One region of the Acidovorax sp. NN32 genome, then DNA from elsewhere that is predicted to be linked to it. Evidence: predicted binding sites of a transcription regulator. Region 1 holds the regulator's gene; each other region holds the start of a gene.
The links. Region 1 encodes sigma-54, which starts transcription at its own class of promoters, with help from an activator protein. Its sites were predicted from a motif close to TGGCANGNAANCTGCTTT; they were not measured.

Region 1 (8,023 bases):
GAATCCCCCAAGGTGGCGGCCCATGGCGACTTCGCCTGCACCGCCGCCATGCAACTGGCCAAGCCGCTCAAGCTCAATCCCCGCGCCTTGGGTGAACAGCTCAAGGCCGCACTGGAGGCCACGCCCGCCTTCACCCGCTGGGTGGATGCCATTGAAATCGCCGGACCGGGCTTTCTGAACATCCGCTTGAAGCCAGCCGCCAAGCAGGAAGTCGTGCGCGAGGTGCTGGCCGCTGGCGAGCGTTTCGGCTATCAACCCGACAACGGCCAGCGCGTGCTGGTCGAGTTTGTCTCGGCCAACCCCACCGGCCCCCTGCACGTGGGCCACGGCCGCCAAGCTGCTTTAGGCGATGCCATCTGCAACCTGTTCAGCACCCAGGGCTGGAACGTGCACCGCGAGTTTTATTACAACGATGCTGGTGTGCAGATCGATACGCTGACCAAGAGCACGCAGCTGCGCGCCAAGGGCTTCAAGCCCGGCGACGACTGCTGGCCCACCGACAGCGACAACCCGCTGGCCAAGAACTTCTACAACGGTGACTACATCGCCGACATTGCCGAGGCCTTCAAGGCCAAGGCTACGGTGAAGGCCGACGACCGCGAGTTCACGGCCAACGGCGACGTAGAGGACTACGACAACATCCGCCAGTTCGCCGTGGCCTACCTGCGCAACGAGCAGGACAAGGACCTGCAGGCGTTCAACCTGCACTTTGACGAGTACTACCTGGAGTCCAGCCTGTACACCAGCGGCCGCGTCGAGGCCACGGTGAACAAGCTCGTCGCCAATGGCAAGACCTACGAGCAAGATGGCGCGCTGTGGCTGAAAAGCACGGACTACGGCGACGACAAGGACCGCGTCATGCGCAAGCAGGACGGCTCCTTCACCTACTTCGTGCCCGATGTGGCGTACCACATCGCCAAGTGGGAGCGTGGCTTCACGAAGGTCGTCAACATCCAGGGCACGGATCACCACGGCACCATTGCCCGCGTGCGCGCGGGCTTGCAAGCGGCCGACGTGGGCATTCCGCAGGGCTACCCCGACTATGTGCTGCACACGATGGTGCGTGTGGTCAAGGGCGGTGAAGAGGTCAAGATCAGCAAGCGCGCAGGCAGCTATGTCACGCTGCGCGACCTGATCGAATGGACCAGCAAGGACGCCGTGCGTTTCTTCTTGCTCTCCCGCAAGCCCGATACCGAGTACACCTTCGACGTGGACCTGGCCGTGGCGCAGAACAACGACAACCCCGTGTACTACGTGCAGTACGCGCATGCCCGCATCCAGTCGGTGCTGCGCGCGTGGCAAGAGGCTGGCGGTGGCAACGTGGCTTCGCTGCACGACGTTGATCTGTCGGCTCTCGAAGGCCCACAGGCCCAGGCGCTGATGCTGCAGCTGGCCAAGTACCCCGAAATGCTCACGGCTGCGGCCGACGGCGAAGCCCCGCACGATGTGACCTTCTACCTGCGCGACCTTGCCGCCAGCTACCACAGCTACTACGACGCCGAGCGCATCCTGGTGGATGACGAGGCCGTGAAGAATGCCCGCCTGGCGCTGGTCGCCGCCACCGCGCAGGTATTGCACAATGGCCTGGCCGTGCTGGGCGTGTCGGCTCCAGCCAGAATGTAAGCAGTCACTATGAAGAAACAACAGACGGGCGGGACCATCGTCGGCTTTATCGTTGGGGTCATCGTGGGCCTGGGCGCTGCCTTGGCTGTGGCGGTGTACGTGACCAAGGTGCCGGTGCCCTTCCTCAACAAGGGCAATGGCCGGGGCGTGGACATGGACGCCGCCGAGACCCAGAAGAACAAGAACTGGGATCCCAATTCGCCTTTGTATGGCAAGAACCCGGCTCGCCCGGCAGCCCCGCCCGCTGTGGCTGCCTCGGCGCCCACCCCGGCCGCGCCGGATGCTCGGGCTGTGGCATCGGCGCCTGCACCCAAGCCCGCTGCCAGCAAGCCCGAGGCCAAGGCTGAAACCAAGCCCGGCGCCGACCCGCTGGGCGATCTGGCCGTGGCCAAGGCTGCTGCCAAGGGCAATCTGGACCCGTTCGACTACTTTGTCCAGGCCGGGGCTTTCCGCACCCAGGCGGACGCCGATGCGCAGCGCGCCAAGCTGGCCATGCTGGGCTGGGAGGCCCGCGTGAGCGAGCGTGAGCAAAATGGCCGGGCGGTGTTCCGCGTGCGTGTGGGGCCGTTCACCAAACGCGACGACGCCGAGCAGCTCAAGGAGAAGCTCGATGGCGCCGGTCTGGAGTCGGCGCTGGTGCGCGTGCAGCGCTGACGCGCCAGACTTCGGGTGGCTGAACTTTTTGCGGGGGCATGGCTCACATCCCCCAGACCTGTAACAGGAGAGTCTTTGTCATGAAACGCCGTGAGTTTTCTTTGTCCGCCGCCTCGGCGGTTGCCGCTTCCGCCCTGACGTTGCCAGTGGCCACCCCCGCGCTGGCTCAGGCCCGCCAGTTCAAGGAGGGCAAGGACTTCCGGCGGCTGGACAAGCCGGTAGCGCCCGACGCGCCTGCGGGCAAGGTCGATGTGATCGAGTTCTTCTGGTACAGCTGCCCCCACTGCAACGCCTTTGAACCCGCGCTCGACGCCTGGGTCAAGGCCGCCCCCAAGGACCTCTCCGTCCGTCGTATGCCCGTGGCCTTCAACGCGAGCTTTGTGCCCCAGCAAAAGTTGTACTACGCCCTGGAAGGCATGGGCAAGCTCGAAGCCCTGCACGCCAAGGTGTTCCGCGCCATCCATGTGGAAAAGCAGAAGCTGGCCAAGGACGACGAAATTTTTGCCTGGGTGGCCCAACAGGGTGTGGACGCCACCAAGTTCAAGGAAATCTACACCTCGTTCAGCGTGTCCAACCAAGTTCGCCGTGCTTCGCAACTGCAGGACGCCTACGGTGTGGAGGGCGTGCCCTCGATGGGTGTGGCGGGCAAGTTCTACACCGATGGCACCATGGCGGGCAGCATGCAAAACGTGCTGCAGGTGGTGGAACATTTGGCGACAGTGGCCCGCAAAGGCTGACGGTTTTCGCCCGGCCGCCGGTTCCCATTGGCAAAAGCCCGCACATGCGGGCTTTTTTCATGGAGGAACGCGACGGGGTGGCTACAATGATTGCAAGATTCGTGCCCTATGAACCATCGCCTCCTTCCGATCCTCCTGCTCGCGGCCCTGGCCTGCACCTTCGGTGTGGCCCATGCCGAAAAGGCCGACCGCGCCAAGCCCATGAACATCGAGGCGGACGCTTTGCGCCACGATGAGCTCAAGCAAACCAGCGTGTTCTCTGGCCGCGTGGTCATGACCAAGGGCTCCATCGTGCTGCGTGGCGCGCGGCTGGATGTGCGTCAGGATGCCGATGGCTACCAGTACGGTGTGGTCACGGCAGAGCCTGGCAAGCGCGCCTTCTTCCGGCAAAAGCGCGACACCCTGCCGGGAGCACCCGACGAGTTCATCGAAGGCGAGAGCGAAGTCATCGAGTACGACGGCAAGGCCGACAACGTGCGCTTCATCACCCGTGCCGAGTTGCGCCGCTACCGGGGCGCTGTGCTCAGCGACGAGATCACCGGCGCCGTGATTGTCTACAACAACCTGACCGACGTGTTCTCCGTGGACGGAAAGCGCACCGCCACCAACGCTGCGGGCGATGCCCCCGCGCCGGGCAGCCGCGTGCGCGCCGTGCTGGCCCCCAAAGATCCACCGCCCGCTGCGGCGGCCCCCGAGGCGGCGTCCCCGGCCTCAGCCCCGGCGCTGCGCCCCAGCAACAGCCTTGGCGGCGGCGCCAAGTGAGTGGGCCCGCTGTGAGTACCGGTCCTGACACTCAGGCGGGCAGCCGCCTGGGGCCTGATTCCCAGGCGGGCAGCCGCCTGGAGGTGCAGCACCTGGCGAAGTCTTATGGCAGCCGCAAGGTCGTCAAGGACGTTTCGCTGGTCGTGCAAAAAGGTGAGGTCGTGGGGCTGCTCGGCCCCAACGGCGCGGGCAAGACCACCTCGTTCTACATGATCGTGGGCCTGGTGCGCAGCGACGAGGGAGACATCCGCATCGACGGCCAATCGGTGGCCCACATGCCCATCCACCGGCGCTCGCGCCTGGGCCTGTCGTACCTGCCTCAGGAAGCCTCGATCTTTCGCAAACTCACGGTCGAAGAGAACGTGCGCGCCGTGCTGGAACTGCAGCGTGGTGATGACGGTCAGCCGCTCTCGCGCGACGCCATCGAGGAGCGCCTGACGGCCCTGCTCCAGGAGCTGCGCGTGGACCACCTGCGCGCCTCGCCCGCCATGGCCCTGTCCGGCGGCGAGCGCCGCCGCGTCGAGATTGCCCGGGCCCTGGCCACACAACCGCGTTTCATCCTGCTGGACGAGCCCTTTGCCGGCATCGACCCCATTGCCGTGATCGAGATCCAGCGCATCATCGGCTTCCTGAAGGCGCGGGGCATCGGCGTGCTCATCACCGACCACAATGTGCGCGAAACCCTGGGCATCTGCGACCACGCCTTCATCATCAGCGATGGCCGCGTGCTCGCGCAGGGCACGCCGTCCGAGATCGTGGACAACGCCGAGGTACGACGTGTTTACCTTGGCGAACACTTCAGGATGTAGACATGGCCCCCACGCTTGTCACTTCGTGTACTGCGCTGCCCCCCGAAGGGGCCTTCACGCCTTGGGGCGGCCCGGCGGCGCTCAATCAATGAAGCCTGGACTCTCGCTGCGCGTCTCGCAGCATCTTGCATTGACCCCCCAGCTTCAGCAGTCCATTCGGCTGCTGCAGTTGTCCACGCTCGAACTCTCGCAGGAAGTCGAGCAGATGCTCGACGAAAACCCGTTCCTCGAACGCAATGCCGACGAAGCTCCGCGCGAGGAGTTTGGCCTGGAAGCCGCCGACACGCCCGCGCAGCCCGATGAGTACAGCGCCGATGATGCTATATTTTCAGGAGCTAGCAGCGCAAGCAGCACAAGCGCTGAAGGCCAAAATGATGCTGAAACGCCGAGTGCTGGCGCTGACGAGCCTGACTGGAGCGGTGACGGCACGGTAGAAATGGCGCCCAACGACGCGGAGTGGGGCGGGGATGCGCCCGCCCGCAACCGCAACGACTCCGAAGGCGACGAGGCCGACGCCACCGAGCTGGCCCGTTCGCATGAATCGCTGACCGCCTTTTTGCACCGTCAGGCACTGGCGCTGCGCTTGTCAGAGATTGACCGCGCAGCGCTGCGTTTTCTCATTGAATCGCTCAACGACGACGGCTACCTCGAAGAGTCGCTGGAAGAGCTGGCTATCAGCCTGGCCGGGCCGGACGACCTGGAGCAGATTGAAGAGCTGGTGCACCGCTTCACCGTGGCCCAGCGCCTGCTGCAAAGCCTGGAGCCCACCGGCGTGGGCGCGCGCAACCTGGCCGAATGCCTGACGCTGCAGCTCACGGCGCTGGCTGCCGACGAGGACAGCGATGCTGACCCCGACACGGTGCAGACCGCGCTGCGCATTTGTCAGCAGCCGCTGGAGATGCTGGCCCGCCGCGACATCCGCCGCCTGACGCAGCTGTGTGGCGACGGCGAAGAGCGCACTCGCGCCGCCATGGCGCTGATCGCTCGCCTGGAGCCCCGCCCCGGCCGTCGCTTTGCCGACGTGGAGCGCAACATCATCATTCCCGATGTCATCGTGCGCAAAGCCGGGCGTGCCAATGGACGCGATGGCCAGCACAACTTCATCGTCAGCCTCAACCCCGATGTGATGCCGCGCCTGCGCGTGCACGACATCTATGCTGGCGCCCTGCGCGGCCACAAGGGCGGCGAGGGTCACCAGGGCATGCAGCAGCGCCTGCAGGAGGCGCGCTGGTTCATCAAGAACATCCAGCAGCGCTTTGACACCATCCTGCGCGTCTCGCGCGCCATCGTGGAGCGGCAAAAAAGCTTCTTCACCCACGGCGAGTTGGCCATGCGCCCGCTGGTGCTGCGCGACATCGCCGACGAACTGGGCCTGCACGAATCCACCATCAGCCGCGTGACCACCGCCAAATACATGGCTACGCCAATTGGCACGTATGAGCTGAAGTACTTCTTTGGCTCCGGCCTTGGCACCGAGACCGGCGGCAACGCATCTAGCACCGCCGTGCGCGCCCTCATCAAGCAGTTTGTGGCCGCAGAAAGCCCCGCCAAGCCGCTGTCCGACAGCCAGATCGCTGAGATGCTCAAGGAACAGGGCATCGAGTGCGCACGCCGCACCGTGGCCAAGTACCGCGAAGCGCTCAAGATCGCGCCGGCCAACCTGCGCAAGGCGCTGTAGGTACCCCGGTTGGGGGCGCATGGCTCGCCCTGTTTGAATTTTTCGTTTTTCTATCCGCCACCCCACCATGGCCCGCATCGTCTTCGACCTCCCCCCGCACTTCGGCTTTGCCACCGAGCTGCAGATCTACATCAGCCACGTCAACCAGGGCGGGCACCTGGACAACGCGCAACTGCTGAGCCTGGTCTCTGAAGCGCGGGTGCGCTTCTTCCAGTCGCTGGGCTACCCCGAGGCCGACGTGGGCGGGCTGTCCATCGTGGTCGGCGACATCGTGGCGCAGTACAAGTCCGAAGGTTTCCATGGCGAGACCATGCGCGTGGAGATGGCGCCTGCGGACTTCAACCGCTATGGGTTTGACCTGGTCTTTTGCATGACCGAGAAGACCTCAGGCCGCGAGGTGGCGCGCGGCAAGATCGGCATCGTCTTCATCGGCAAGGCCGACCGCAAGGTGGCGCCGATCCCCGAATCCATCCGCCAATTGCTGCTGGCCCGCGCGGGAACGCCGGATTCCCACGCATTGTCTGAGCGCGTATCCTCCCCATCGACATGAACCAACTCCAACTTTTTCTCCCCTGCGCCGCTGGTGTGGAGGGCTTTCTGGCCGACGAGGTGCATGGCATCACCGGCCTCACGGGGCAAGACCTGCTGGTCGGCCGCGGCGGCGTGCTGCTGCGCGCCTCGTGGCGCGAGGCGCTGCTGCTCAACCTGCACAGCCGCCTGGCCCAGCGCGTGCTGGTGCAGCTGGCGCACCGCCCGTACCGCTCCGAGAACGATCTCTATGCCATGGCCAGCGACGTGGCCTGGGAAATCTGGTTCACCACGCGCCAGACCTTCAAGGTCGAGGTGACGGCCCAGCACAGCCCGCTGCAGAGCCTCAACTTCGCAGGTCTCAAGGTCAAAGACGCAGTGGCCGACCGCTTTCGCGCCAAAAGCGGCGTGCGGCCCGACGTGAACACCCAGTGGCCCGATGTGCGCATCCACCTGCACCTGACCACCGACGAGGCCACGATCTACATCGACACCTCGGGCGAGCCGCTGTTCAAACGCGGCTGGCGCGAGGACAAGGGCGATGCGCCACTGAAAGAAACCCTGGCCGCCGCCATGATCGCCGCCAGCGGCTGGGACCCGCATGGCGACAACCCCCAGCCGCTGTACGACCCCTGCTGCGGCAGCGGCACCATCGTGATCGAGGCCGCGCAGATCGCCTGCCGCATCCCGGCGGGCATGCTGCGGCGTTTTGCGTTCGAGAAGCTGCTGCCGTTCCAGGCCCATGTCTGGGATGCTATTAAAAACGAAGCTGAAAGCGCAATACAGACAAGCGCTGTGCCCCTGTTTGGCAGTGATGTGGCCTTCCGCATGGTCGACTTTGCGCAGCGCAATGCTGAGCGCGCAGGCGTGGCCGAGGCCGTGCAGCTGCGCGGCGGCGACGCCCTGCAGCGCATGCCACCGTGCGACCAGCTTGGCGTGATGCTGCTCAACCCGCCCTACGGCGAGCGCATTGCTGCCGCAGGTAGCGCCGGCCGCAACGCCAGCGAGCGAGCTGCCGACCGTGCCCAGGGCATGGCCGTGGGCCGGGAAGAGGCGCAGACCGAGGATGGCGGCGAATTCTTCAGCCAGCTGGCCTCGCACTGGAAGAAGAACTACGCTGGTTGGCAGGCCTGGATGCTCACACCCGACCTCAAGCTGCCCGGCAAGATGCGCCTGAAAGAATCGCGCCGCGTGCCGATGTGGAACGGCCCCATCGAATGCCGCCTCTTCCG
Region 2 (8,023 bases), 730 kb from region 1:
GGCTACACCGACGTGGCACTGGTGGTGGGCACCGAGTCCATGACGCGCAACCCGATTGCGGCCTACACGCACCGCACCGGCTTCAAGCTGGGCGCGCCCGTGGAGTTCAAGGACTTCCTGATGGAGGCGTTGATCGACACCGCAGGCCCGGTGACGATGATCGAGACCGCCGAGAACCTGGCCAAGAAATACGGCATCACGCGGGAAGACGTGGATGCCTACGCCTCGCAGTCCTTTGCCCGCGCGCTCAAGGCGCAGGAGGATGGCTTCCTGGCGGGCGAGATCGTGCCCGTGACCAGCGAAAAGTTCGAACTGGCAGGCTACGCCACGCGCGGCATTACGCTGCCGCGTAAGGTCGCGCAGCTCGACCGCGACACGCACCCGCGCCCCTCGCCGGTTGAAGCCCTGGCCGCGCTGCGCACGGTCTACCCCGGCGGCGTGCAGACCGCTGGCAACAGCTCGGCCCTGGTGGACGGCGCCGTGGGCGCCGTGGTGGCCAGCGATGCCTATGTGCAGCAGCGTGGCCTCAAGCCCCTGGCGCGCCTGCGCGGTGTGGCCGCTATGGGTGTGGCGCCCGAGTACATGGGCATCGGCCCGGCCCCGGCCATTCGCGCGCTGCTGGCACGCACCGGCCTCACGCTGGATGACATCGGCCTGTTCGAGATCAACGAAGCCCAGGGCGCACAGACCCTGGCCGTGGGCCGCGAGCTGGGGCTGGACCTCAACAAGCTCAACGTGAACGGCGGTGCGATTGCCCTGGGCCACCCGCTGGCCGCCACCGGTGTGCGCCTGACGGTGACCCTGGCGCGCGAGCTGCGCCGCCGTGGGCTGCGCTACGGCATCTCCAGCGCCTGTGTGGGCGGCGGGCAAGGCATTGCTTTGCTGATCGAGAACACCGACGCGTAAATCCAGTCTTCACACCCATTTGCAAGAGCACAGCACCATGAAAATCATCACCGCAGCCCAGGCAGGGGCCCTGATCCCCGACAACGCCACCATCTTTCTGGGCGGTCTGGCCGTCTCCAGCCTGCCCGAAGAAGTGCTCAAGGGCGTGGAAAAGAACTTCCTCGACACCGGCCACCCGAAGAACGTGACCACCTGGGCCTGCGGCGCCATTGGCAACAGCAAGGACGCGGGCATGGTGCACTTTGCCCACCCCGGCATGATCAAGCGCACGGTGGCCGGCCACTTTGGCCAGACCGGCGCCGAGATGATGAAGATGGTGTTTGACGGCGAGGTGGAGGCCTACAACTTCCCGCAGGGCAGCCTGTCGCACCTCACGCGCCACATCGCCAGCCGCAGCCCCGGGCTGCTGACCAAGGTGGGCCTGGGCACGTTTGTAGACCCGCGCATCGAAGGCGGCAAGCTCAACAGCAAGTCCACCGAAGACCTGGTCAAGCTCGTCGAGTTCAACGGTGAGGAATGGCTGTTCTACCCCGCGCCCAAGGTTGATGTGGCCATCATCCGCGGCACGCTGGCCGACGAGAACGGCAACATCACGCTCGACAAGGAAGGCGTGCTGCTGGAGCAGATCAACATCGCCCACGCGGCCAAGGCCTGCGGCGGCATCGTGATCGCGCAGGTGGAGCGCATCGTCAAGGCGGGCAGCCTGCACCCCAAGTCGGTCAAGGTGCCGGGCGTGTCAGTGGACTATGTGGTGGTCAGCCAGCCCGAAAACCACATGCAGACCATCACCACGCAGTTCAACGCCGCGCTGTGTGGCGACGTGCGCGTGCCGGTGAACTCGCTGGCGCCCATGGCACTGGACGAACGCAAGGTCATCGCACGCCGCACCGCGCTGGAGCTGAAGCCGGGTGCCATCACCAACCTGGGCATCGGTATTCCGGCCGGTGTGCCGTCGGTGGCGGCGGAAGAGGGCGTGGCGGACCAGTTCACGCTGAGCGTGGAAAGTGGCATCACCGGCGGCATCCCGGCGCAGCTGGGCGACTTTGGCACGGCCTACAACGCCGACGCGATCATTGAGCAGTCGTTGCAGTTCGACTTCTACGACGGCGGCGGGCTGGACGCGAGCTTCCTGGGCCTGGCGCAGGCCGACAACCACGGCAACGTGAACGTGAGCAAGTTCAACGGCCGGCCCGTGGGCTGCGGTGGTTTTGTGAACATCACGCGCTCGACCAAGAACCTGGTGTTCTGCGGCACCTTCACGGCGGGTGGCCTGGAGGTGAAGGTGGCCGACGGCCAGCTCACCATCGTCAGGGAAGGCCGCTCGCGCAAGTTCATCGAGAAGGTCGAGCAGATCACCTTCAACGGGCTGGATGCTGCCCAGCGGGAGCAGAACGTGCTTTTCGTCACCGAGCGCGCCGTGTTCCACCTGACCACCGAAGGGCTGGAGCTGACCGAGATTGCGCCCGGCATTGACCTGGAGCGCGACGTGCTGGCGCACATGGGCTTCAAGCCGATCATGCGCAATGTGAAGACCATGGACGCGGGCCTGTTCCACGAAAAGTGGGGCGGACTGGCTGCGGCCATGGCCGCGAAGTCTGACGCGGTGGCACCGGCGGCCGCAGGCCAATAAACGGGGCGCAGAAGCGGCCCTAAGCCGGGCACAAAACCAAAGACCAAGGGGCGCTGGCTGCAGCGCCCCTTTTTTTGTCAGGCCCCGTCGCGGGCGTAGACCTTTTGCAGCAGGCGGATCAGCGTCTTGCGCTCGGCGGCCGTGAGGCCTGCGGTGGCGTCCACCTCCAGCTGTGCGGCGGTCTGCTCGGCCTGGGCCGTCAGCTCCACACCGGCGGGCGTCAGGTGCAGGCCCATGGCGCGGCCGTCGCTGGGGTGGGGGCGGCGCTCGATCAGCCCGCGCCGCTCCAGCGCCGCAATCAGGCCCACCAGATTGGGCGGCAACACGCCCAGCGTCACGCACAGCTGGCGCGAGGTCACGCCCGGGTTGTGCGCTACCAGCGACAGCACCGAGAAATCCACCACCTTGAGGCGGTACACCGCCATGCGCTCCATGAACACCTCGATCACGGCCAGCGACGCGCGCCGCGCGTTGTAGCCCACCAGGGTGCGCAGAAAACCGGTATCCACCGATTCGGGTGCGGGCGCCGGGTTGGCTGGAACCATGGAGGCGGTGGTCTTTTTGGTGGGGCGAACGCTGGACATGGGGTGATTGTGGCGGGGGGTGGGCGGGGGTTGGCAGCAGGTTGCGCGGAAATTTGATTCAAATCAGACGCTAGCGCTTATTTGACGGATATCTATTGCTATCATAATTATAGTAGTTGATGTGTGGCAGGCGACACACACGGTGCAGCATCGGCGCCTGTGGCTCTCAGACGGGGCTGCGCAACACGCGCCGGTATTGCACGGCCTCGGCCACATGGCCCACTTCGGTCGAGGGTGCACCCGCCAGGTCGGCAATGGTGCGCGCCACCTTCAGCGCACGGTGCGTGCTGCGGGCCGACCAGCCCAGGCGGGCGGCGGCGGTGTTGAGGAATTTGGCGGCGGCATCCTGCAGGTGCAGGTGGGTGTCGATCTCCTGGCCCTGCAGCGCCTGGTTGGTCTTGCCTTGCCGCGCCAGTGCCACGGCGCGGGCCTGCGCCACGCGTTCGCGGATCGCCTCGCTCGCTTCGCCCGCGGGAGCCTGCACCAGTTGGTCGGCGGGCAGGGCGGGCACCTCCACATGCAGGTCAATGCGGTCCAGCAGCGGGCCGCTGAGCTTGGCCTGGTAGCGGTTCACCTGGTCGGGCGTGCAGCGGCACGCGCGCTGGGTGGAGCCCAGGTAGCCGCATGGGCAGGGGTTCATGGCCGCGATCATCTGGAACCGGGCGGGGAAATCCGCACTCTGCGCCGCTCTGGAGATGGTGATATGTCCTGTCTCCAGCGGTTCGCGCAGGGCCTCCAGGGCAGCACGCGGAAACTCGGGCAGTTCGTCCAGAAACAAGATTCCGTTGTGCGCCAACGAAATTTCGCCGGGCCTGGGGGGTGATCCGCCGCCCACCAGGGCCACTGCGCTGGCGGTGTGGTGTGGCGCGGCTGTGGGCCTGTGGCCCCACTGGTCGGTGCGAAAGCGCCCGGCCAGGCTGGCAATGGCGGCGCTCTCCAGCGCCTCGTCCACGGTCATCGCGGGCAGCAGCCCCGCAAACCGCAGCGCCAGCATCGACTTGCCCGACCCCGGCGGCCCGGCCATGAGCACGCTGTGCCCGCCAGCGGCAGCAATCTCCAGCGCGCGCTTGGCGCTGGCCTGGCCTTTCACGTCGCACATGTCGGGGCCTGCTGTGCTCGCCGCCATGGGGGTGGCCAGCAGGCGGGTCCAGCCGTCGTTGGCCACGTCGGCATCGCCCGCAGCCACGCTGCCCGGCGGCAGGAAGGCGCGCACCACATCCAGAAGATGCCGTGCGCGCACCACCTGCGCGGCGGGCACCAGGGCGGCCTCTTCAGCGCTGCCGGGGGGCAGCACCAGTTGCGCGGTGATCTGCTGGGTCTGCAGCGCCAGGCTGGTGGCCAGCGCGCCGCGCACAGGGCGCAATTCGCCAGACAGCGACAGCTCGCCCGCAAACTCATAGCCCGCAAGACGGCTTGCGTCCACCTGCCCGCTGGCGGCGAGGATGCCCAGCGCAATCGGCAGATCAAACCGGCCCGAGTCCTTGGGCAGATCGGCTGGTGCCAGGTTTACCGTGATGCGCTTGTTATGCGGGAACTCCAGCCCCGCGTTCTGCAGCGCCGAGCGCACCCGTTCGCGGGCCTCCTTGACCTCCACCTCGGCGAGGCCCACCAGAGTGAAGCTGGGCAAACCATTGGCCAGATGCACTTCGACGGTGACAGAAGGCGCCTGCAGCCCCAGAAGGGCGCGGCTTTGCACCAAAGCAAGACTCATGAAGCGGTTTCTCCCCAGATGGGTGCGTTTTATGGTTTTTTAGCGCGGCCCTGTTGTGTAGTGCACCAACAAGGTGCAGCATGGTCCGCGCGCACACCGTCACTGTACTTGGGGATCGGTGTAACGCAACGCAACGGCGATGTGAAGGCGATGCAATGGTTGCACTGGCGTGGCACGGTCCGTGCTTAAAACGCTTGTCCCTACTTTGTCCAACCGGAGGAAACATGACCCGCGCCATCATCAAGACCCTGGGCGTTGCCCTTGTTGCAACCCTTCCCATGCTGGCCAGTGCCCAGCTCACCGGCAATGTCAGCCTGACCACCAACTACAAGTTCCGTGGCCAGGACCAGGACGTTTCCAAGTCCAAAGCGGTCAAGCCTGCACTGCAAGGCGGTTTTGACTACGCCTTCGGCGACACCGGCTGGTACGTGGGCAACTGGAACTCCAGCGTGGACTGGCTTGCCAACAACTCGCTCGAATCCGACCTGTACGGCGGCTACAAGTTCAAGGCTGGCGGCGCCGACCTGGACGTGGGCGCCCTGACCTACATCTACCCTGGCAACAGCAACGGCAACACCACCGAGCTGTATGGCGCGGCCACCATGGGCCCCTTCACTGCCAAGTATTCGCACACCATCTCCAAGGACTACTTCGGCTTTGCCGGCGCCAAGGCTGGCTCGGGCCTGAAGGGCCGCAACACCGGCTACCTGAACTTCGCGTTTGCGCAGGAAGTTGCCCCCAGCGTGACGGTGAAGGCCTCGGTCGGCTTCACGCGCTTTGCCAGCGACATCAAGGACCTGGGCGTGCCCAACTACATGGACTACAGCGTGGGCGGTGCCTACGACTTCGGCGGTGGCCTGTCGCTGGGCGCTGCCGTGGTGGGTGCAAACAAGAAGGCCTTCTTCGGCCACGTCAACAAGTCGCGCGTGATCGTCACGCTCACCAAAACCCTGTAAGCAAGTCTCAATGGGCGCTTGCTGCGCCCATGTCGGAGGAACCAAAATGAAAATGGTGACAGCCATCATCAAGCCCTTCAAGCTGGACGAGGTGCGTGAAGCGCTTTCGGACATCGGCGTGCAAGGCATCACGGTCACTGAGGTCAAGGGCTTTGGCCGCCAGAAGGGCCACACCGAGCTGTACCGCGGCGCGGAATACGTGGTTGACTTCCTGCCCAAGGTCAAGATCGAAGCCGCTGTGGCGGACGACCTCGTGGACCGCGTGATCGAGTCCATCGAGAGCGCCGCCCGCACCGGCAAGATCGGCGACGGCAAGATCTTCGTGACCCACCTGGAGCAGGTGGTGCGCATCCGCACTGGCGAAACCGGCAAGGAAGCGCTGTAAGGGCGCGGCCGTACTACATCCAAGAAGAGAAACGCCATGAAAAAACTGCTTGCTTCCTTCATTCTGGGGCTGGGTCTGCTGACCATGGGCAACTTGTCCCTGGCACAGGCGCCCGCCGCCTCCGAGCCGGCTGCTGCCGCGCCCGCTGCTGCCGCAGAAGCCCCGGCTCCTGCTGCTGCCGCAGCCCCCGCAGCGGCAGCAGCCGCCGCTCCCGCAGCTGCCGCCGAGGCACCCGCTCCCGTCCCCAACAAGGGTGACACCGCCTGGATGATGACCTCCACCATCCTCGTGATCCTGATGGTCCTGCCCGGCCTGGCGCTGTTCTACGGTGGCCTGGTGCGCAGCAAGAACATGCTGTCCGTGCTCATGCAGGTGATGGTCACGTTCTCGATGATCGTGGTGCTGTGGTTCATCTACGGCTACAGCCTGGCCTTCACCGAAGGCGGCGCGTTCATCGGTGGCTTCGACCGCCTGTTCATGAAAGGCATCTGGGACAACGCCGCAGGCACGTTTGCCAACGCGGCTACGTTCAGCAAGGGTGTCGTGATCCCTGAAGTGGTGTTCGCCGCCTTCCAGGCCACGTTCGCCGGCATCACCTGCGCCCTGATCGTCGGTGCGTTCGCAGAGCGCATCAAGTTCAGCGCCGTCATGATGTTCATGGTGCTGTGGTTCACCTTCAGCTACCTGCCCATTGCCCACATGGTGTGGTTCTGGATGGGCCCTGATGCCTACGCCTCCAAGGAAGTGGCCGACGCCATGACCGGCAAGGCTGGCCAGATCTGGCAGTGGGGTGCTCTGGACTTCGCTGGCGGCACCGTGGTGCACATCAACGCCGCTGTGGCGGGCCTGGTGGGCGCGTTCATGGTGGGCAAGCGCATCGGCTACGGCAAGGAAGCCATGGCGCCTCACAGCCTGACGCTGACCATGGTCGGTGCCTCGCTGCTGTGGGTGGGCTGGTTCGGTTTCAACGCCGGCTCTGCCCTGGAAGCCAACGGCTTTGCCGCCCTGGCCTTCATCAACACGCTGGTGGCCACCGCCGCTGCCGTGCTGGCATGGTGCATCGGTGAAGCGCTGATGCGTGGCAAGGCTTCGATGCTGGGTGCAGCATCGGGTGCCGTGGCCGGCCTCGTGGCCATCACGCCTGCCGCTGGCAACGTCGGTATCGGCGGCGCCCTGGTGATCGGCCTGGTGGGCGGTTTTGCCTGCCTGTGGGGTGTCAACGGTCTCAAGAAGCTGCTGGGTGCGGACGACTCGCTCGACGTGTTCGGCGTGCACGGCATCGGCGGTATCGTGGGTGCCCTGCTGACCGGCGTGTTCAACGCCCCTGGCCTGGGTGGCCCTGGCTACGTGGCCGACTGGGTGACGGCAACGATGGTGACATCGGCCGACTACTCCATCGCCGCGCAAGTCTGGACACAAGCCAAGGCTGTGCTGCTGACCATCGTGTGGTCGGGTGTGGTCTCCTTCGTCGCCTACAAGATCGTTGACCTCACGGTGGGCCTGCGTGTCACGGAAGAAGACGAACGCGAAGGCCTGGACATCACTTCGCACGGCGAGACAGCGTACAACCGCTGATCCGCCTGCACCCCACGCGCTGCGGTGTCTGGTGGCACCGCAGCGTCGCAACAAGAACAAGCGAGTCACTCCTCTGGTTGTTGAGCCCGCCGGCAACGGCGGGTTTTTTTCGTACCGGTGGGGGGCTCGCTGTTGGCTTTGGCAGGGTTGCCAAGGCAGGTTCCCCCAGACAACTTGCCCGCAGGCCCGAGTCCTTTGCACGCGCCCTGTTCAAAAAATTCACGCACTGCGGGTGTAGCACCGGACATGGCTGCCGCTACGATGCAAGGCATGGAC
Region 3 (8,023 bases), 2.1 Mb from region 1:
ATGGAAAAGCGCTGATAGCTATGTATTTAATAGCTTTGGTGTTCGATGGGCGTTGCGGGGTGATCAGGCCGCCAGGCCGCGCCGCGCCGGCCCTGCTACGGGGCGCGTCAAATCGACCGCATGCTCGTCCAGCTCCAGGGCATCCAGATACACCGCGCCATCTTCCACCTTCACGGCGAATTTGGGCGTGCAGCCTTCGTCGGGAGCCGATGCCTGCCCATCGCACAACCCAATCGTCCAGTTGTGCAGCGGGCACGCCACCTGCGTGCCAAACACAATGCCCTGCGACAGCGGGCCGCCCTTGTGAGGGCAGCGGTCGAGCAGTGCGAACACGCCTCCGGCATCGTTGCGGAACACGGCCACATCCAGGCCCTGTGGGCGCGCCACACGGCGCGAGCCCAGCACGGGGATGTCGTCCACGCGGCAGATCAGCTTCCATTGCGGGCTGTTGGTTGTGGTCATCATGGTTCCTTCGGTGTCTTTGGGTGTTGTCGGGGAGCCTGCCAGGGTCATCGTGGGGCGGCTCGTTATTTTTTTGAGTAAGTCTTGGGTGGGCTCAGGCCGCCAGCGCCGCATACATGCCGGTCACGCGGTCCATGCTGGAGAGCAGGTTTTCGCTGGCCACGTACACCTCGGCCACTTGGCGGTTCACGTTGCCGCCGCCCTGCATGCGCTGCAGCGCAGCGTCAAAAAACACCCACTGGCCGTCGGCCAGCTGCAGTTCCTGGCGGATGCGGTTGGTGGCCTGGGGGGCATTGCGCAGCAGCTCAGTGGCTGCGATGAATTCACTGCGGGCCTTGGCGATTTCGGTGGTGGCGGTGGACGCGTCCACCGGCAGCATGGCGGCCAGGTAGAACTTGGCCATGCGCTGGCTCAGCATGCGCTGACGGCCTGCAATGTTCACCAGGTGGCCCACGGGCTTGCCCGAGGCTGCCTCGTACTGCGTGGTGCCCAGATGGGCCAGGGCCAGCACCTTGGCATCGGCCTGCAGCATGGCGCTGGCATTGTCGGTGGACGATGTGGCGGCAGCCAGCGTGGTCTTGTGGGCGGCCCACGCGGTTTCCAGCTTGGTGTACGTTTCGCGGATGGTGGGCGAGGGCGCATAGGCCTTGAGTTCCACCAGCTGGCGCTCGAACAGCGCGATGGACTGCTCCATCACCTGGCGTGCCGTGGGCGTGTCGGCCTTGTGGGCCAGGGCCAGCCAGGCCTTGCCCACACGCTGGCTCAGCATGCGCTGGCGCCCAGCCTTGTTGATGGCGTCGTTGAGGTCGGTGACCTGGGCGTGGGCGCTGCCCAGCGGGGCGAGGGCGCTGCACGCAGCGGCGCAGCTGGCGGCGGTCAAAAGGGTTCTGCGGTGCATGGTGGGTGTCTCTCCGGACTTGGGGCGATCAGGCGCTCAAGGGCGCGAACTGGCGTGTGTCCACGGCCGCCTTGTCAAAGTCGAACCAGGGATCGGGCTCGCCGTCCAGCGCAAACTGCAGCTGCTCCCACAGCGCCTTGCGGCCTTCGTGGTCTTCCAAAATGCGCTTCTTCACATAGTCCAGGCCCACACGGTTCACGTAGTGCACGGTGCGCTCCAGGTACCAGCCTTCCTGGCGGTACAGCTCGCAAAACGCGCCGGTGTACTCCAGCACTTCCTCGGCGGTTTTGAGCTTGGTGAAGAAGTGCGCCACCTCGGTCTTGATGCCGCCGTTGCCAGCCACATACATCTCCCAGCCGCTGTCCACGCCGATGATGCCCACGTCCTTGATGCCCGCCTCGGCGCAGTTGCGGGGGCAGCCGCTCACCGCAAACTTCACCTTGTGCGGTGCATACATGCGCCACATGGCGCGCTCCAGATCCTTGCCCATCTGGGTGCTGTCTTGTGTGCCCATGCGGCACCACTCGCTGCCCACGCAGGTCTTCACGGTGCGCAGGGCCTTGGCGTAGGCATGGCCGCTGGGCATGCCGATGTCCTTCCACACGTTGACCAGGTCTTCCTTCTTCACGCCGAGCAGATCAATACGCTGGCCGCCCGTGACCTTGACGGTGGGGATCTTGTATTTGTCCACCGCATCGGCAATGCGGCGCAACTCATCGGCCGTGGTCTCCCCGCCCCACATGCGGGGGATCACGCTGTAGGTGCCGTCTTTCTGGATGTTGGCGTGGCTGCGTTCGTTGATGAAGCGGCTTTGCGGGTCGTCCTTGGCTTCTTTCGGCCAGGTGCTGATGAGGTAGTAATTGACCGCCGGGCGGCAGGTGGCGCAGCCGTTGGGCGTCTTCCATTCCATGAACTTGAACACCTCGGCAATGCTGACCAGCTTGCTGCCGCGGATCGCGTCACGCACGGCCTGGTGGCCGTGGTCGGTGCAGCCGCAGATGGCCTTGGTCTTGGGCGTGGCGCTGTAGTCGCCACCGGCGGTGAACATGATGATCTGTTCCACCAGCCCCGTGCACGAGCCACAGCTGGCGCTGGCCTTCGTATGCTTGCGTACTTCATCCAGTGTGAACAGGCCTTTGTCCTTGATGGCCTTGCAGATGGCGCCCTTGGTCACGCCGTTGCAGCCGCATACCTCGTCGCTGTCCTGCATGGCGGCAGCCTTGCTCTGGCCCTGGTGGCCGGTGTCGCCCAGGTGCGATTCGCCAAACATCAGCTTGTCGCGGATGTCAGTCACGCTGCGGCCATCGCGCAGCAGCTTGAAGTACCAGCTGCCGTCCACAGTGTCGCCATACAGGCAGGCGCCCACGAGCTTGTCGTCTTTGATGACGAGCTTTTTGTACACGCCACCGAAGGGGTCGCTCATCACGATCTCCTCGGTGTCGTCTCCTCCTTGAAAGTCTCCGGCCGAGAACAGGTCGATGCCCGTCACCTTGAGCTTGGTGGACGTGAGCGAGCCCTGGTAGCGGCCGATGCCGAATTCGGCCAAATGGTTGGCCAGCACCTTGCCCTGCTCGAACAGCGGGGCCACCAGGCCATAGGCAATGCCCCGGTGCGCGGCGCATTCGCCCACGGCGTAGATGCGGGCGTCGGTGGTGGTCTGCAGCGTGTCGCTCACCACGATGCCGCGGTTCACGTGCAGGCGCATCTTTTCGGCCAGGGCGGTGTTGGGGCGGATGCCCACGGCCATCACCACCAGGTCGGCGGGCACCTCGGTGCCGTCCTTGAACTTCACGCTGGCCACGCGGCCTTCGGCGTTGCCCACCAGCTCCTGCGTCTGCGCCTTCATCAAGAACTGCATGCCGCGCTCCTGCAGCGACTTTTGCAGCATCTTCCCGGCCACGTCGTCCAGCTGCCGTTCCATCAGCCAGTCGCCCACATGCACCACGCTCACTTGCATGCCGCGCTTCATCAGGCCGTTGGCGGCCTCCAGGCCCAGCAGGCCGCCGCCGATGACCACGGCATGCTTGTACGTGGCGGCCGCGTCGATCATGGCCTGTGTGTCGGCAATGTCGCGGTAGGCCAACACGCCCTGCAAGTCTTTGCCGGGGATGGGCAGGATGAAGGGGTTGGAGCCTGTGGCGAGGATCAGTCGGTCGTATTCGGCGGTGACCACCGTGCCATCCTTGCTGGTGGCGCTGACCACGCGGCGCACGCGGTCCACGTCAGTCACCGTAAAACCGGTGTGCAGCGTGATGTGATTGTCGGCATACCAGGACCAATCGTTCAGAATGATCTCGTCGATGGTCTGCTCGCCGGCCAGCACGGGCGAGAGCAGGATGCGGTTGTAGTTGGGGTGGGGCTCGGCCCCAAACACCGTGATGTCGTAAAGATCCGGGGCAATCTTGAGCAGCTCTTCCAGCGTGCGCACACCGGCCATGCCGTTTCCTACCATCACCAGCTTGAGCTTTTTCATCGTGACTCCGTCGGTTCTATCGCCTGGGCGATTCGAAAAACAAAAAAGGCGTCCACACGATGCCGTTTCGAATTCCTGTCGAAACCGCATGTGCGGACGCCTTCGTCCGGGCAATCCACCCCTGCGCCATTGCACGGGTGGATTGCGTGACCCTGTGGGGTCGTTGCTGGAGTTAAGCAATGCTTGTGCCAGTCGATTTGCACTGAGGTGGGGCGGCTTCTGGGGGTGTTTTGAGACCCGGGTGTGGGGGGTGGTGCAGTGCTGCCCCGGCTCTGCGCAGGCGCCACGGGGGTATGCCCTTGTCTGGCGCGGGGCGCACCACCTTGGGCACGGAACCTGCAAGGAGCTGGTGCATGACTTTTGAACTGGATTTCGGCCACACCTCGCAGGCCGGGCGCAAGGAGGTGAACGAAGACTTCGCCGCGCTCGTGTTGGGCCAGGGGCGCGACCGTGAGCGCGGAGCCATCGCGGCCATCGCCGACGGCGTGAGTACCGGCGGCAATGGCCGCGAGGCCGCCCAGACTTCAGTGAACACACTGGTGAACGACTATTTCGCCACGCCCGACACCTGGGACACCACGGTGGCGCTGGACCGCATCCTGTCCGCCCACAACGGCTGGCTCGCCTCCATGAACCGGCGCCGCCAGCCTGCGGTGGGGCTGACCACGCTGACCGCGCTGGTGCTGTGTGGCCAGTCGTACACGCTGGCCCATGTGGGAGACACGCGCGCCTACCTGGTGCGCGAGGGCCGCCTGCAGCAGCTGACCACCGACCATGTCATGGCGCAGCACGATCTCAGGCACCAGCTCACCCGCGCCATGGGCCTGGACGACCACGTGGTGGTGGACTACAGCCAGGGCGAGCTGCGCAGCGGCGACCTGTTTGTGCTGCTGTCGGACGGCGTGCACGGCAGCATGCCCGAGCGCGAACTGCGCCAGCTGCTGCGCCAGGAGATACCGGCCCAGGCGCTCACCGACGAGCTGGTGCAGGTAGCCCTGCGCCGTGGCAGCAGCGACAACGTGACCGCGCTGGTGGTGCGGGTGCAGGGCGCGCTGGAGGCCACGCTGCAAGACGAATCGCGCCGCGCCCAGGACCTGCCCGTGCTGCCCCTGCTCAAGGTGGGCGACACCGTGGACGGCCTCACGGTGACAGCCATCGTGGCCGACAACGGCATCCACCGGCTGTACCAGGTGCGCGATGGAGCCACGCAGCGGCTGTATGCCCTCAAGACCCTGCTGCCCGCGCGCGCTCACGACGCCGAAGAACGCGCCACGCTGGCGCACGAGGCCTGGGTGGCGCGGCGCATGCAGTCGGGCCAGGCCGCCGCCCATCTGGCGCGGCTCAACGACTGGCCGGTGGGAGACGGCGGCTTTGGCGATGGCGTCGCAGCCAGCGCGTTTTACCTGCTGTACGACTGGCATTCCGGTGACACGCTGGGGCAGCGCCTGCGCCATCGCCAGCACCTGGCCGTGGGGCAGGCTGTGACGGTGACCGTGCAGGCCGCGCGCGTGCTGGGCTGGCTGCACCGCCAGGGCGTGGTGCACCGCGACATCAAGCCCGACAACCTGCACCTGGGCGACGACGGGGTGCTGCGTGTGCTGGACCTGGGCGTGGCCCTCTCAGGCCGCGAGCCCGAGGCCACCCGCCGCCTGCACGCCGGAACCCCCAGCTACATGAACCCGGAGCAGTGGCCGGGCTATGAAAAGGGCGGCGACCCCTCCGGTCAGTTGCCCGACGCGGGCAGCGACCTGTTTGCGCTGGGAGTCACGCTGTACCAGCTGCTCAGCCACGGGCGCCTGCCCTATGGCGAGGTGGTGCAGTACCAGCTGGGCCGCTACCACCGCGACCCGGTGCCCCCCAGCCGCCACAACCCGGGCGTGCCGATCTGGCTCGACCAGATTGCCCTGAAGGCCGTGGCCCGCAACCGCGCCCAGCGTTTTGAAACTGCCGAGGAACTGCTGCTGGCCCTGGAGCGCGGCGCCTCACGCCCCCTGTCGGCGACCGGGCCCCAGCCGCTGATGCAGCGCGATGCCACGGCCCTGTGGAAGATCGCTCTGGCCGTGAGCGTGCTGGTGAATGTGCTGTTGATTTATTGGCTGCTGTTTTTGCCGCGATGAGCTTTCGCGGCGATTTGCTATTAAAAACATAGCTTTTAGCGCTTATGAGATAAGCGCTGGGGCTTGTTTTGGTCAAAGACCGTGCATGCACGACGCCCATTGAGCGAGTGCCCTTTTGCTGGAAGTGTGGCGAGCGTTTGCGCGCTCACCGGCTACGCCGGTCATGCGCTGCGCGCACGTCCACCCTTCTCCGCCCACGTGCGCGTCCAGCGGATCTGCATCACCCGCAGTAGCACCAGCATGGCCAGCGCGCACACCGCAATGCCCACAAAGCCCCAGAGGTAGGTGCCGGTGTACTGGCGCGAGATGCCCATGCCATTGGGGATGAGGCCGCCGCCCAGCGCGCCGATCTCGCCGATCATCGAGCCTGCCACCGCCGTGGCCAATGGCCAGCGCAGCGGCACCAGCTGGAACAGGGCGCCGTTGCCCGCGCCCAGGGCCGCAAAACACACCAGGAACAGCAGCATGGTCACGGGCAGTGATTTTTCGGCCAAGCCACACAGCACCATGCTGGCGGCGGTGATGGCCAGCACGCCGGTCAGGGTGTTCACACCGCCCCAGTGGTCCGACAGCCAGCCACCAAACACGCGCAGGGCCGCGCCCAGGAATGCCGCCATCATTGTGAGTTGGCCGGCTGCCACCTTGCTCACGCCGAACTGGTCATAAAAGTAGCTGGGCAAGAAGGTAGTCAGGCCAATGAAGCCGCCAAAAGTCACGGCGTAGATCAGGCTGAAGGCCCAGCCGTCTTTTTCAAACAGGCAGGCGATGTGCTCACGGAAGCTGGCGTGGGGTGCCAGGTCGGGCGGCTCCTTGGCATACACCGCCATCACCAGCGCGGGTATCGCCACACTCACGGCAGCAAAGCCATACACGGCCTGCCAGCCAAATTTCTGCGCCAGCATGGGCGCGAGCAGGGCTGCCACCGCAGTGCCCACGTTGCCGGCGCCCACGATACCCATGGCCAGGCCTTTGTAGCGCGGCGGGAACGAGCCCGAGCCCAGTGACAGGGCCACCCCAAAGCTGGCACCCGCCACGCCCAGCAGGATGCCCATGGCGAGCAGGTCGTTGTACGAATGCACGAACAGGTAGCCATAGCCCATGGCCACAAAGATCCCCGCCATCTCGACCAGCGTGGCGTTCTTGCGACCGATGTACTGCGCCAGGATGCCCAGCGGAAACCGCATGAGGGCGCCCGCAAAGATGGGAATGGACAGCATCATGCCCATCTGCGTCGGCGTGAGCTGGAAGGCATCGCGGATGAACGGTGCCATGGCACCGTTGATCACCCAGACTGCGCACGAGAAACCGAAATACAGAAAGGACGACCACAGTGTTGGGGCGTGGCCGGACTTGAGAAATTCTCGAAATTGAAGCATGGCGATCTAGCGCAAAGAGGCTGCTGTGCTGCTGCAAGCACACCCACAACCGGGCAGAAAAACAAAAAGGCGCCAACACGGGCCGCGCGGGCTTGCTGGTTTGTTTGCAAGCCCCACACATCCCATGAAGACGCCAACGTCTTGTTCGCCCAATCCGCCGTTGCACCGGGCTGACACACGGCCAGCGTTGACCGTAGTGCTGAACATGCAAAGGATGTGCCAAGTTCTGGTGGCACTTGGTTTGAGTAAAAACGGCAGCTGGCGCTTGCGTATCGAGAGTTTTTTGCTATCAAATTTGAAGTTAAAATTGCCTGCCAGTCCAAGTTAGTGCAGCGTGCTCCGGTGTGATGCACTTTTTTGGCGCGATGCACCAATTTGGTGGCTGCAAACCAGCAGAGCCACTTAGGTGTTTCAAATCATAAAAATTCAACATAGGATGTATTCGGTTCATCCGTTGCCGTGTTGCCCGGTTCTGGGGTGACGAGGCATTCCCTGAGGAGGGTCCCCATGCGCGTCAATCTCCCGATCAGCACGCAGGAATATGCGTTCCCCAAAGGCCAGACCCTGGTGTCCACCACCGATCTCAAGGGCCGCATCCTGTACTGCAACCCGATGTTCATCGAGGTCAGCGGGTACGAGAAGGAAGAGCTGCTGGGCCAGCCCCACAACATCGTCAGACACCCCGACATGCCCGAGG
Region 4 (8,023 bases), 1.3 Mb from region 1:
GTTGATGGCGACAAAAGGTCCGTCTGCGACCGGCGAGTGCTTGTGCAGCGCGCGTGCCACGAGCTCCTTGCCCGAGCCCGATTCGCCGGTGATGAGCACAGTGACCTGGCTTTGGCTCAAGCGGCCGATGGCGCGGAACACGTCCTGCATGGCGGGTGCCTGGCCGAGCATCTCCGGGGCTTCGGCCTGGCGCTCTTCGGTCACTTCCTCGCGCTGGCTTTCTTCGACCGCGCGGCGGATGAGCTCCACCGCCTTGGGCAGGTCAAATGGCTTGGGCAGGTACTCGAACGCGCCGCGCTGGAAGGCCGACACGGCGCTGTCCAGGTCGGAGTACGCCGTCATGATGATGACGGGCAGGCCTGGCTGCAGTTCGCGCACTTTTTCCAGCAGCTGCAGGCCGGAGCCGCCAGGCATGCGAATGTCGCTCACCAGGACCTGAGGGCCCTGCCGCGCCGGGTCGCCGGGGGTGATGTCAGCCAGCGCGTCCAGCACTTCGCGGGGGTGCGTGAAGCTGCGCGTAGGCAGGTTCTCGCGGGCCAGCGCCTTTTCGAGGACGAAGCGGATCGAGGGGTCGTCATCTACTATCCAGATCGGCTTCATATGTTTTTCTTACCTTCCCTGTAGTTGCGTGTCAGGGACCGTCATGCGTTTTTTTAAGGCAAGGGAATCAGGATACGGAAGTCGGTGCGACCCGGCGCGCTGTCGCATTCGATCAACCCGTGGTGGCGTTGCACGAAGGTTTGCGCCAACGTGAGCCCCAGCCCTGACCCGCCGTCCCGACCCGACACCAGAGGGTAAAAAATCCGCTCCTTGATCGCGTCGGGCACGCCCGGTCCGTTGTCGATGACATGCAATTCCAGTGCCAGCCGATAGCGCTGGCGACCAAACGTTACTTGTCTCGCAACACGGGTGCGCAGTGTGATCGTCGCCTCACCCTCTGCGATGCGCTCGGTCAGCGCCTGGGCTGCGTTCTGCACGATGTTCAGCAGCGCCTGGATGAGCTGGGCGCGGTCGCCCCGGAACTCAGGGATCGAGGTGTCGTAGTCGCGCAGCACCTTGAGGCCCTGGGGGTACTCCACCAGCACCAGAGACCGCACGCGCTCGCACACCTCATGAATATTGACGTCACCCACCAGGTGGGGATGGCGATGGGGTGCCAGCAGCCGATCTACCAGGCTTTGCAAGCGGTCGGCCTCGTGGATGATGACCTGGGTGTACTCGGTCAGCTCGCGGCTTTCAAGCTCCATCTCCAGCAGTTGCGCAGCGCCGCGAATCCCGCCCAGCGGGTTCTTGATCTCGTGGGCCAGGTTGCGGATCAACTCCTTGTTGGCCTGGGCCTGGTCCAGCAGGCGCTCCTCGCGGTCCTGGCGGGCCTGCTGCTCCAGCGGCCACAGCTCCACCAGGATTTCGCCGACCTGCTCGGCATCGGCCACACTCACATGCACGGGCACCGGGTCCTGGTGCTGGCGCTTGAGGCTGGCTTCATACCGCAGGGCCGCGAAGTCCTTGCCCCGCGCGCCCGCCAATGCGGTCTGTAGCAAGGCGGGGTCGGTGAAGAAGGTGGAGAAGTCCACCCCCTCCAGGGTGCGGCGCGAGAGGCCGAGCGCGTTCTCCAGCGCTGCATTGGCGAATTGCACGGCGCCATCGGCGCGCAGCACCGCCACCAGGGTGGACATCAGGTCCAGCGAATGAAAGCGCCCCGTGTCGGAGGAAGGGGCTTCTGTGAAGAGTGAGGAACTCACACGCGTGCCAAACGAGGGAAAGAGATTCAGTTGGCCGGAAGACGGGCGATTTCGCGCTTGATGCCTGCGATATCGCTTTCGCTGCGGGCGACGCTGGCCTTAAGTTCTGCCGTGCGCTCCATGTAGCGCTGCGGGTTGCGCAGGTCGAGCGCGTTGCGCTCCGGCGCGCCACCGTTGTATTCCTTCACCAGCTCGGCATGGCGCGCCTCGGCCTTGCGCAACTCGGATTCGAGGATGGCACGGGCATCGGCATCGCGGGCCTTCTGGTCGTTGGTGGCGACACGGGGTGCAGACGGGGGAGATGCGGCGGGAGCTGTGCCCGCACCAGCCCCGGTTCCCGTCGCTGGCGCTGCCGTTGCGGCGCCTGCAGGTCGGGTGCCCTGGACCACGGTGACGTTGCCTCCCTCAACCAGCTTGCAGCCGCGCTCCTTGGCCTGCTGGGCGTTGTTGGTGTATTCGTTGCCGCAACGGTAGATGCGGTCTTGCGCCCATGCGGCGGGAGCCGTCGCGGCGATCAGTAACAGGGTGATGAGCGTTTTCTTCATTCGGTTTCCTCGCACTGCCATGCAGGGGTTCGGGGAGTATCCCCCAATCGCCACACATCGCCAATCCAACACCAGCAGCCCCGCACAGGGCTTTGTACAAGGATGCAACGGGCCAGCCAGTGGTTCCGTTTCAGCGAAACCCGATCCTTGAGCGCAATAAAAAAAGGCGGCCGGGGCCGCCTTTTTGAGGGTAATGACCTGCAGGCAGGCGATTACAGGGAGTAGTACATGTCGTACTCGACAGGGTGAGGCGCCATGCGGAAACGCGTGACTTCGCCCATCTTGAGTTCGATGTAGGCATCCAGCATGGAGTCGGTAAAGACGCCACCCTTGGTAAGGAAACCACGGTCCTTGTCCAGATACTCGAGCGCTTGGTCCAGGCTGTGGCACACGGTGGGCACCAGCTTGTCTTCCTCGGGTGGCAGATGGTACAGATCCTTCGTGGCGGCTTCGCCGGGATGGATCTTGTTTTCCACGCCATCCAGACCCGCCATCATCAGTGCCGAGAAGCACAGGTAAGGATTGGCCGATGGATCGGGGAAACGCGCTTCGATGCGGCGGCCCTTGGGGTTGGCCACGTAAGGAATGCGGATCGAGGCCGAGCGGTTGCGGGCCGAGTAGGCCAGCTTCACAGGGGCTTCAAAGCCAGGCACCAGGCGCTTGTAGGAGTTGGTGCCGGGGTTGGTGATGGCGTTCAGGGCACGTGCGTGCTTGATGATGCCGCCGATGTAGTACAGCGCAAAGTCGCTCAGGCCAGCATAGCCATCGCCTGCGAACAGGTTCTTGCCGTCCTTCCAGATGGACTGGTGCACGTGCATGCCCGAGCCGTTGTCGCCAGCATAGGGCTTGGGCATGAAGGTGGCGGTCTTGCCGTAGGCGTTGGCCACGTTCCAAACCACGTACTTCAGGACCTGCGTCCAGTCGGCGCGCTCGACCAGCGTGCTGAAACGCGTACCGATTTCGTTCTGGCCAGCGCCCGCCACTTCGTGGTGGAACACTTCGACCGGGATGCCCAGGGATTCGAGGATCAGGGACATCTCAGCGCGCATGTCTTGCGTGCTGTCGACGGGAGGCACTGGGAAGTAGCCGCCCTTGACGGTGGGACGGTGGCCACGGTTGCCACCTTCGAGCTTGGCGCCCGAGTTCCAGGGGGCTTCGTACTCTTCGATCTCGAACATGACCTTGCCGGGTTCGTTGGACCAACGCACGCCGTCGAAGATGAAGAATTCTGGCTCTGGGCCGAAGAACGCCGTGTCGCCCAGGCCGGAAGCCTTGAGGTAGGCTTCAGCGCGCTTGGCGATGGAACGTGGATCGCGGTCGTAGGCCTTGCCGTCACCGGGTTCGATCACATCGCACTGCAGGAACAGTGTGGTTTCTTCAAAGAAGGGGTCGATGTTGGCGGTGCTGGGGTCGGGCATGAGTTGCATGTCCGAGGCTTCAATGCCCTTCCAGCCGGCTACCGAGGAGCCATCAAATGCATGGCCGGACGTGAACTTGTCTTCGTCGAAGTGGGACACAGGCACTGTCACGTGCTGTTCCTTGCCACGGGTATCGGTGAAACGGAAGTCAACGAACTTGACTTCGTTCTCCTTCACCATCTTCATCACGTCTGCAACGGTCTTGGCCATCAGGTTCTCCTGGATAAAGCGCTTGTTGAAAAAAGGAATTTACCGAAATAAAAGCAGTTTGCGTGCCAGCTGGGTGCAGCCGCCGCACTATGAAGGAGCACTAAGGACTGCAGGCCGAGGGAGCACCCGCCGAACCGCACCAATTTAGTGCAAACCTACTATCAACACAGGGCATCACAAGCTGCGCACCAATTCAGGGCCACAATTTGCACCAAACTCGTGCAACCCCCGTTTCAGGTCCTGCCATGCAGCGGGAACGAGGGGAGCAGGACCTTTGACACCCAGTTCAATATGCCGCCCGTATTGTGGATGATCCACGCTGGGCAAACTGAACACCCGAACGTTCGGGTGCGTTTTTTCGATGCGCTCCATGAGGGGCGTCAAAGCCGCTTCCATGGCCCCATAGACCACCACCGACTGCTCGGTCTGTGGCGTGCGGTTGAACAACGCTGCGTAGTGCTGGTCCAGCACCCACTCGATCATCGGCCAGGCCATGACAGGGAATCCAGGAACAAAATGCACGGCCCCTCCACGACCGCCCTCGCAGCTGAACCCGGGGATCTTGTTGTAAGGGTTGGGAATGATGTGGGCACCTGCCGGAAACACCCCCATGTTGAGCCGGTGCACGTTGTCGGGACGGTCCGGCTCATACGTCACACCCTGCTCCTGGGCCACGTCCTGCATGCGCTCGCGGATCAGAGCCTCAGCGTCGGGGTGTAGTACCAGGTCCCGGCCCAGGGCACGCGCGGCGCATTGGCGGGTGTGGTCGTCTGGCGTTGCGCCAATGCCACCGCAGGAAAACACCACGTCACCTGACGCAAAAGCGCGCTGCAGCGTGGCCGTGATGCGGTCCGGGTTGTCGCCCACGTAGTCGGCGTAGGTCAGCGAAAGCCCTCGCGCTGACAGCAGTTCAATGACCTTGGGCATGTGCTTGTCGGCACGCTTGCCAGACAGGATTTCATCACCCACGATGATCAGACCGAAAGATGGGATCATGGTGCAGGGCTTCCGTTGGCAGGAGATGGGGGGGCAGAAAGAACAGCAGTGGGCGACGCCGCAGGCGGCAGCGCGGAATGCGCGGGCTCCCCCGCGTCTGCAGCCTTCGGTGTAGACACTTCAACGGGTGTTACCCCTGTGCCCTCTGCGCGCAAGCGCTCCAGGGCTGCCAGGCAATAGTGGGTGAACCAGAGGGAAGAGAACGCAAAAACCAGGGTGTAGATCCAGATCGCAAGCGGCACCAGAATGAAAAAAGCCGCAGCAAAGACCACGCCTGAGGCCCACACGATGCTGGGCGCCGCCCCGAGGTAGCCGGTGAGAATGCCAATTCCCAGCAGGCTGCTGCGGTGGCGGCGGAAAATCTCTTGCCGCTCTTCCTTGCTGGCATGGTCAGCCAGCGCATCAAACACCATCACGCGGTAGGTCAGCCACCCCCAGATCAAGGGGGGCAGGATGAGCACCAGGGGTGGCACCAGCCACAGGGGCACCGACACCACCAAGGCAATCAATGCCAGCACGGTGGAGCTGACCGACCAAGCCACGCTGGCGATGAAGGAGCCACCCTTCTTGCGCTCCAGCACAGGGAAACGCCGATCCGCCACCAACGCCACCAATGCGGGGGTCATGAGGACCGCGACCACCAGCAGCGAGACCACCACCAAAGCCGGAGCCACCGCCAAAACCACCATGAGGGGCGCCACGACGGAGGTGACATCACCCAACCCCCACCCTTGCAGCCAATTCCAGAAGCTGGCCAGAAGCGGAGAGGCATCCAGCAGCGCGCGCATGCCCTGCACGGCTCCGTCCCAATAAAAATAGCCCAGCCCCAACGCCAGCCCCACCATCAGCAGCAACGGCAAAACGGACAGGGCCATGACGCGGGGCCGGAGGCAATAGGCCGCAGCACGCCAGAAAGAATCAAGCAAAAGTCCCATGCCGACAAGCATACCTTCTTGACCGCGTGGAGGGTCTTTCAGGCCTTGCCCAGCAGCCTCAGAACACCCCGCCATTGCTGCGACCAAAAGCCCCTGCCATAGTCGCGCAAGCGCCCGTCTGGCCCCGGCTCCACCTGATCGCGCACGCCCGTGGGATCAAAACGCAATTCAAAGTTGGCCGTGCGCATCAGCATGTCCCACCAGGGCAGCAATACGCCGAAGTTGTGCCCGCCCAGCACCACGCGGTATCTGGAGCCCTGCGCAGCGGCAGCCTCCCCTGACAATGGCTTGACGGTCTCATGGCCGATTCCGATGCTGTGGTGCAGCCGGTGAAACCGCGGACTGATCCACAACCGCTCGCCCCAGCGCCCAAACCACAGACGCACATTGGCGTGCTGGAAGCTCTCGCTGAGCTGCGTGATGGCCACGATAGCGATGAACTGTCCAGGTGCCACACCGATGAGCTGCGCCACCACCACCAGGATGGTGTCGCGCAGCACGTCATCCAGCAGATGGTTGCGGTTGTCGCTCCACATGGTCATCTGGCGCTGCGCGTGGTGCAAGGAATGCAGGCGCCACCACCATTCAAAGTGGTGCTGCCCCCGGTGAATCCAGTAGTCCACGAAGTCGAACACCACCAGGTACAGCAGCAGGCTGACCCAGGGTACGTCGGTGAACCCAGGCCAGAGGCCATCAAGCTGGAAGGTGCTGATGCCAGCCACTCGCAATGCCCCAAAGATGGAATCCATCAACGGGTCCACCGCGAGGAAGAGACCCAGGCGAAACAGCCCCAGCCGGTGAATCAGCGTGTAGAGAATGTCGGTGCGGATCGTCGCGCGGTCGGTCACCGCCTCCACCGGCCGCCAATGCTGCAATGGGCCAATCACTGCCGCGATCACCACCAGCTGCAGCAGCCCCACCAGAATCCATCCAGAGGCCTCATAGCCACTTTCGAGCTGGTTGCCCAGGCCTACAGCGAACATCACCGGCTGCAACAGGCTCTCGAAAAGCCATTGCTGAGCCGCATCAAACCCATTGCCTAGCCAACCCATTGCGTCATGCTCCGTCTATCTCTCACCACACACGCCCTTGCTCCGAACGGCCTCCACGATTTGCCTCGCCTCCACCACTGCAGTCAGCGCCCCATTAAAGGCGCGTAGTCAGGATGCTCTCGCAGCGTGCGAAAACAGAATCCGCGCTCCTTCAGCCCAACGATTAGCGGCTCCAGCACGGCAGGCGCCCAGGGATCCTTGCGTGACCAGATCCCCAGGTGCGCAAGCAGAATGTCGCCACTGCGCACATCCCGCAAAGCCTTGTTCAGCAACGTGGTGTTGCTGGCCATTTCACTGGGCAACTCATCGCCCAGGAATCCCGCCGGTGACCACCCCACATGCGTGTACCCACATGCGCGGGCACTGGCAAGCAACTGCGGCGAAGTCTTTCCACCTGGGGCGCGAAACAAGGGCAAGGGTATTTTGCCGGTCACGTGCTTCAAGCGATCTGCGGCCCGAGCGATCTCCTCACAATAACCGGCGGCCGTCAGCACAAAATGCTGCCCCGCGCGCGGCCCGGCCGATGGTCGAACACGGAACGAAGGGGCCTGCGTCGATCCCAGATCCGCGCGCCAATAGGTGTGGTCCCAGGTGTGGGATGCAAATTCGTGCCCCTCTGCGGCCCGAGCGTGCCACCAGGAAGCCCAGTGGTCGCCCAGGCTGCCATCCCCTTCCTGGGTGCGTTCGTTGGCGGCGAAAAACGTCACGCGTACCTGCTGGCGTGCGAGAACATCGGCGACCAAAGGCGCCACGGCCATATGGCCAGTGTCGAAGGTCAGGTAGAGAGGTTTTTTACAGTCTTTTTGGGCACTAGCGCTGGATATAAAAGCGCTAACAGCTACAAAATATATAGCAAAACAAAATCGCAGAGACACTCCCCTGTGATGCGCCGACGCCCGCACACCTTCGCCAATCAGCGGGGCGCGTGTTGCAGCGTCCATACGCCATGGGGCGACTTGCCCACAGTGACCTGCCGCACGACCTTCTTGGCCTCGGTATCCACCACAGAGAGCTTGCGCGCCCAGCGGGAACTCACATAGATGAAGCGGCCATCGGCCGACACTTCCATACAGTCTGGCCCACCGGGTACCGGATAGGATTCGACCACCTGCTGGGTGGTCATGT

Region 2: ACT89O_RS01470 (TorF family putative porin) is a predicted target of sigma-54. The motif match lies at 5,002-5,019, and genes of this name have one in related genera.
Region 3: nirB (nitrite reductase large subunit NirB) is a predicted target of sigma-54. The motif match lies at 4,007-4,024, and genes of this name have one in related genera.
Region 4: glnA (type I glutamate--ammonia ligase) is a predicted target of sigma-54. The motif match lies at 3,966-3,983, and genes of this name have one in related genera.

What each region holds. Positions count from the first base shown of each region.
Region 1 is NZ_CP199679.1:4,901,743-4,909,765, reverse strand. Features, by position in the region: gene argS (arginine--tRNA ligase) at 1-1,623, shown strand, start outside; gene ACT89O_RS22715 (SPOR domain-containing protein) at 1,633-2,277, shown strand; gene ACT89O_RS22710 (thiol:disulfide interchange protein DsbA/DsbL) at 2,358-3,014, shown strand; gene lptA (lipopolysaccharide transport periplasmic protein LptA) at 3,123-3,776, shown strand; gene lptB (LPS export ABC transporter ATP-binding protein) at 3,788-4,585, shown strand; gene ACT89O_RS22695 (RNA polymerase factor sigma-54) at 4,674-6,263, shown strand; gene ACT89O_RS22690 (acyl-CoA thioesterase) at 6,331-6,813, shown strand; gene ACT89O_RS22685 (THUMP domain-containing class I SAM-dependent RNA methyltransferase) at 6,810-8,023, shown strand, end outside.
Region 2 is NZ_CP199679.1:315,280-323,302, forward strand. Features, by position in the region: gene ACT89O_RS01450 (thiolase family protein) at 1-906, shown strand, start outside; gene ACT89O_RS01455 (acyl CoA:acetate/3-ketoacid CoA transferase) at 944-2,536, shown strand; gene ACT89O_RS01460 (MarR family winged helix-turn-helix transcriptional regulator) at 2,614-3,120, opposite strand; gene ACT89O_RS01465 (YifB family Mg chelatase-like AAA ATPase) at 3,287-4,831, opposite strand; gene ACT89O_RS01470 (TorF family putative porin) at 5,056-5,787, shown strand; gene glnK (P-II family nitrogen regulator) at 5,834-6,172, shown strand; gene amt (ammonium transporter) at 6,209-7,747, shown strand; gene glcE (glycolate oxidase subunit GlcE) at 8,009-8,023, shown strand, end outside.
Region 3 is NZ_CP199679.1:1,730,819-1,738,841, forward strand. Features, by position in the region: gene nirD (nitrite reductase small subunit NirD) at 64-462, opposite strand; gene ACT89O_RS07940 (type IV pili methyl-accepting chemotaxis transducer N-terminal domain-containing protein) at 557-1,360, opposite strand; gene nirB (nitrite reductase large subunit NirB) at 1,389-3,833, opposite strand; gene ACT89O_RS07950 (bifunctional protein-serine/threonine kinase/phosphatase) at 4,187-5,950, shown strand; gene ACT89O_RS07955 (MFS transporter) at 6,112-7,326, opposite strand; gene ACT89O_RS07960 (methyl-accepting chemotaxis protein) at 7,834-8,023, shown strand, end outside.
Region 4 is NZ_CP199679.1:3,562,241-3,570,263, forward strand. Features, by position in the region: gene ntrC (nitrogen regulation protein NR(I)) at 1-600, opposite strand, end outside; gene glnL (nitrogen regulation protein NR(II)) at 654-1,676, opposite strand; gene ACT89O_RS16465 (hypothetical protein) at 1,769-2,287, opposite strand; gene glnA (type I glutamate--ammonia ligase) at 2,500-3,915, opposite strand; gene ACT89O_RS16475 (competence/damage-inducible protein A) at 4,090-4,911, opposite strand; gene ACT89O_RS16480 (EI24 domain-containing protein) at 4,908-5,846, opposite strand; gene ACT89O_RS16485 (sterol desaturase family protein) at 5,885-6,898, opposite strand; gene ACT89O_RS16490 (polysaccharide deacetylase family protein) at 6,982-7,839, opposite strand; gene ACT89O_RS16495 (YncE family protein) at 7,812-8,023, opposite strand, start outside.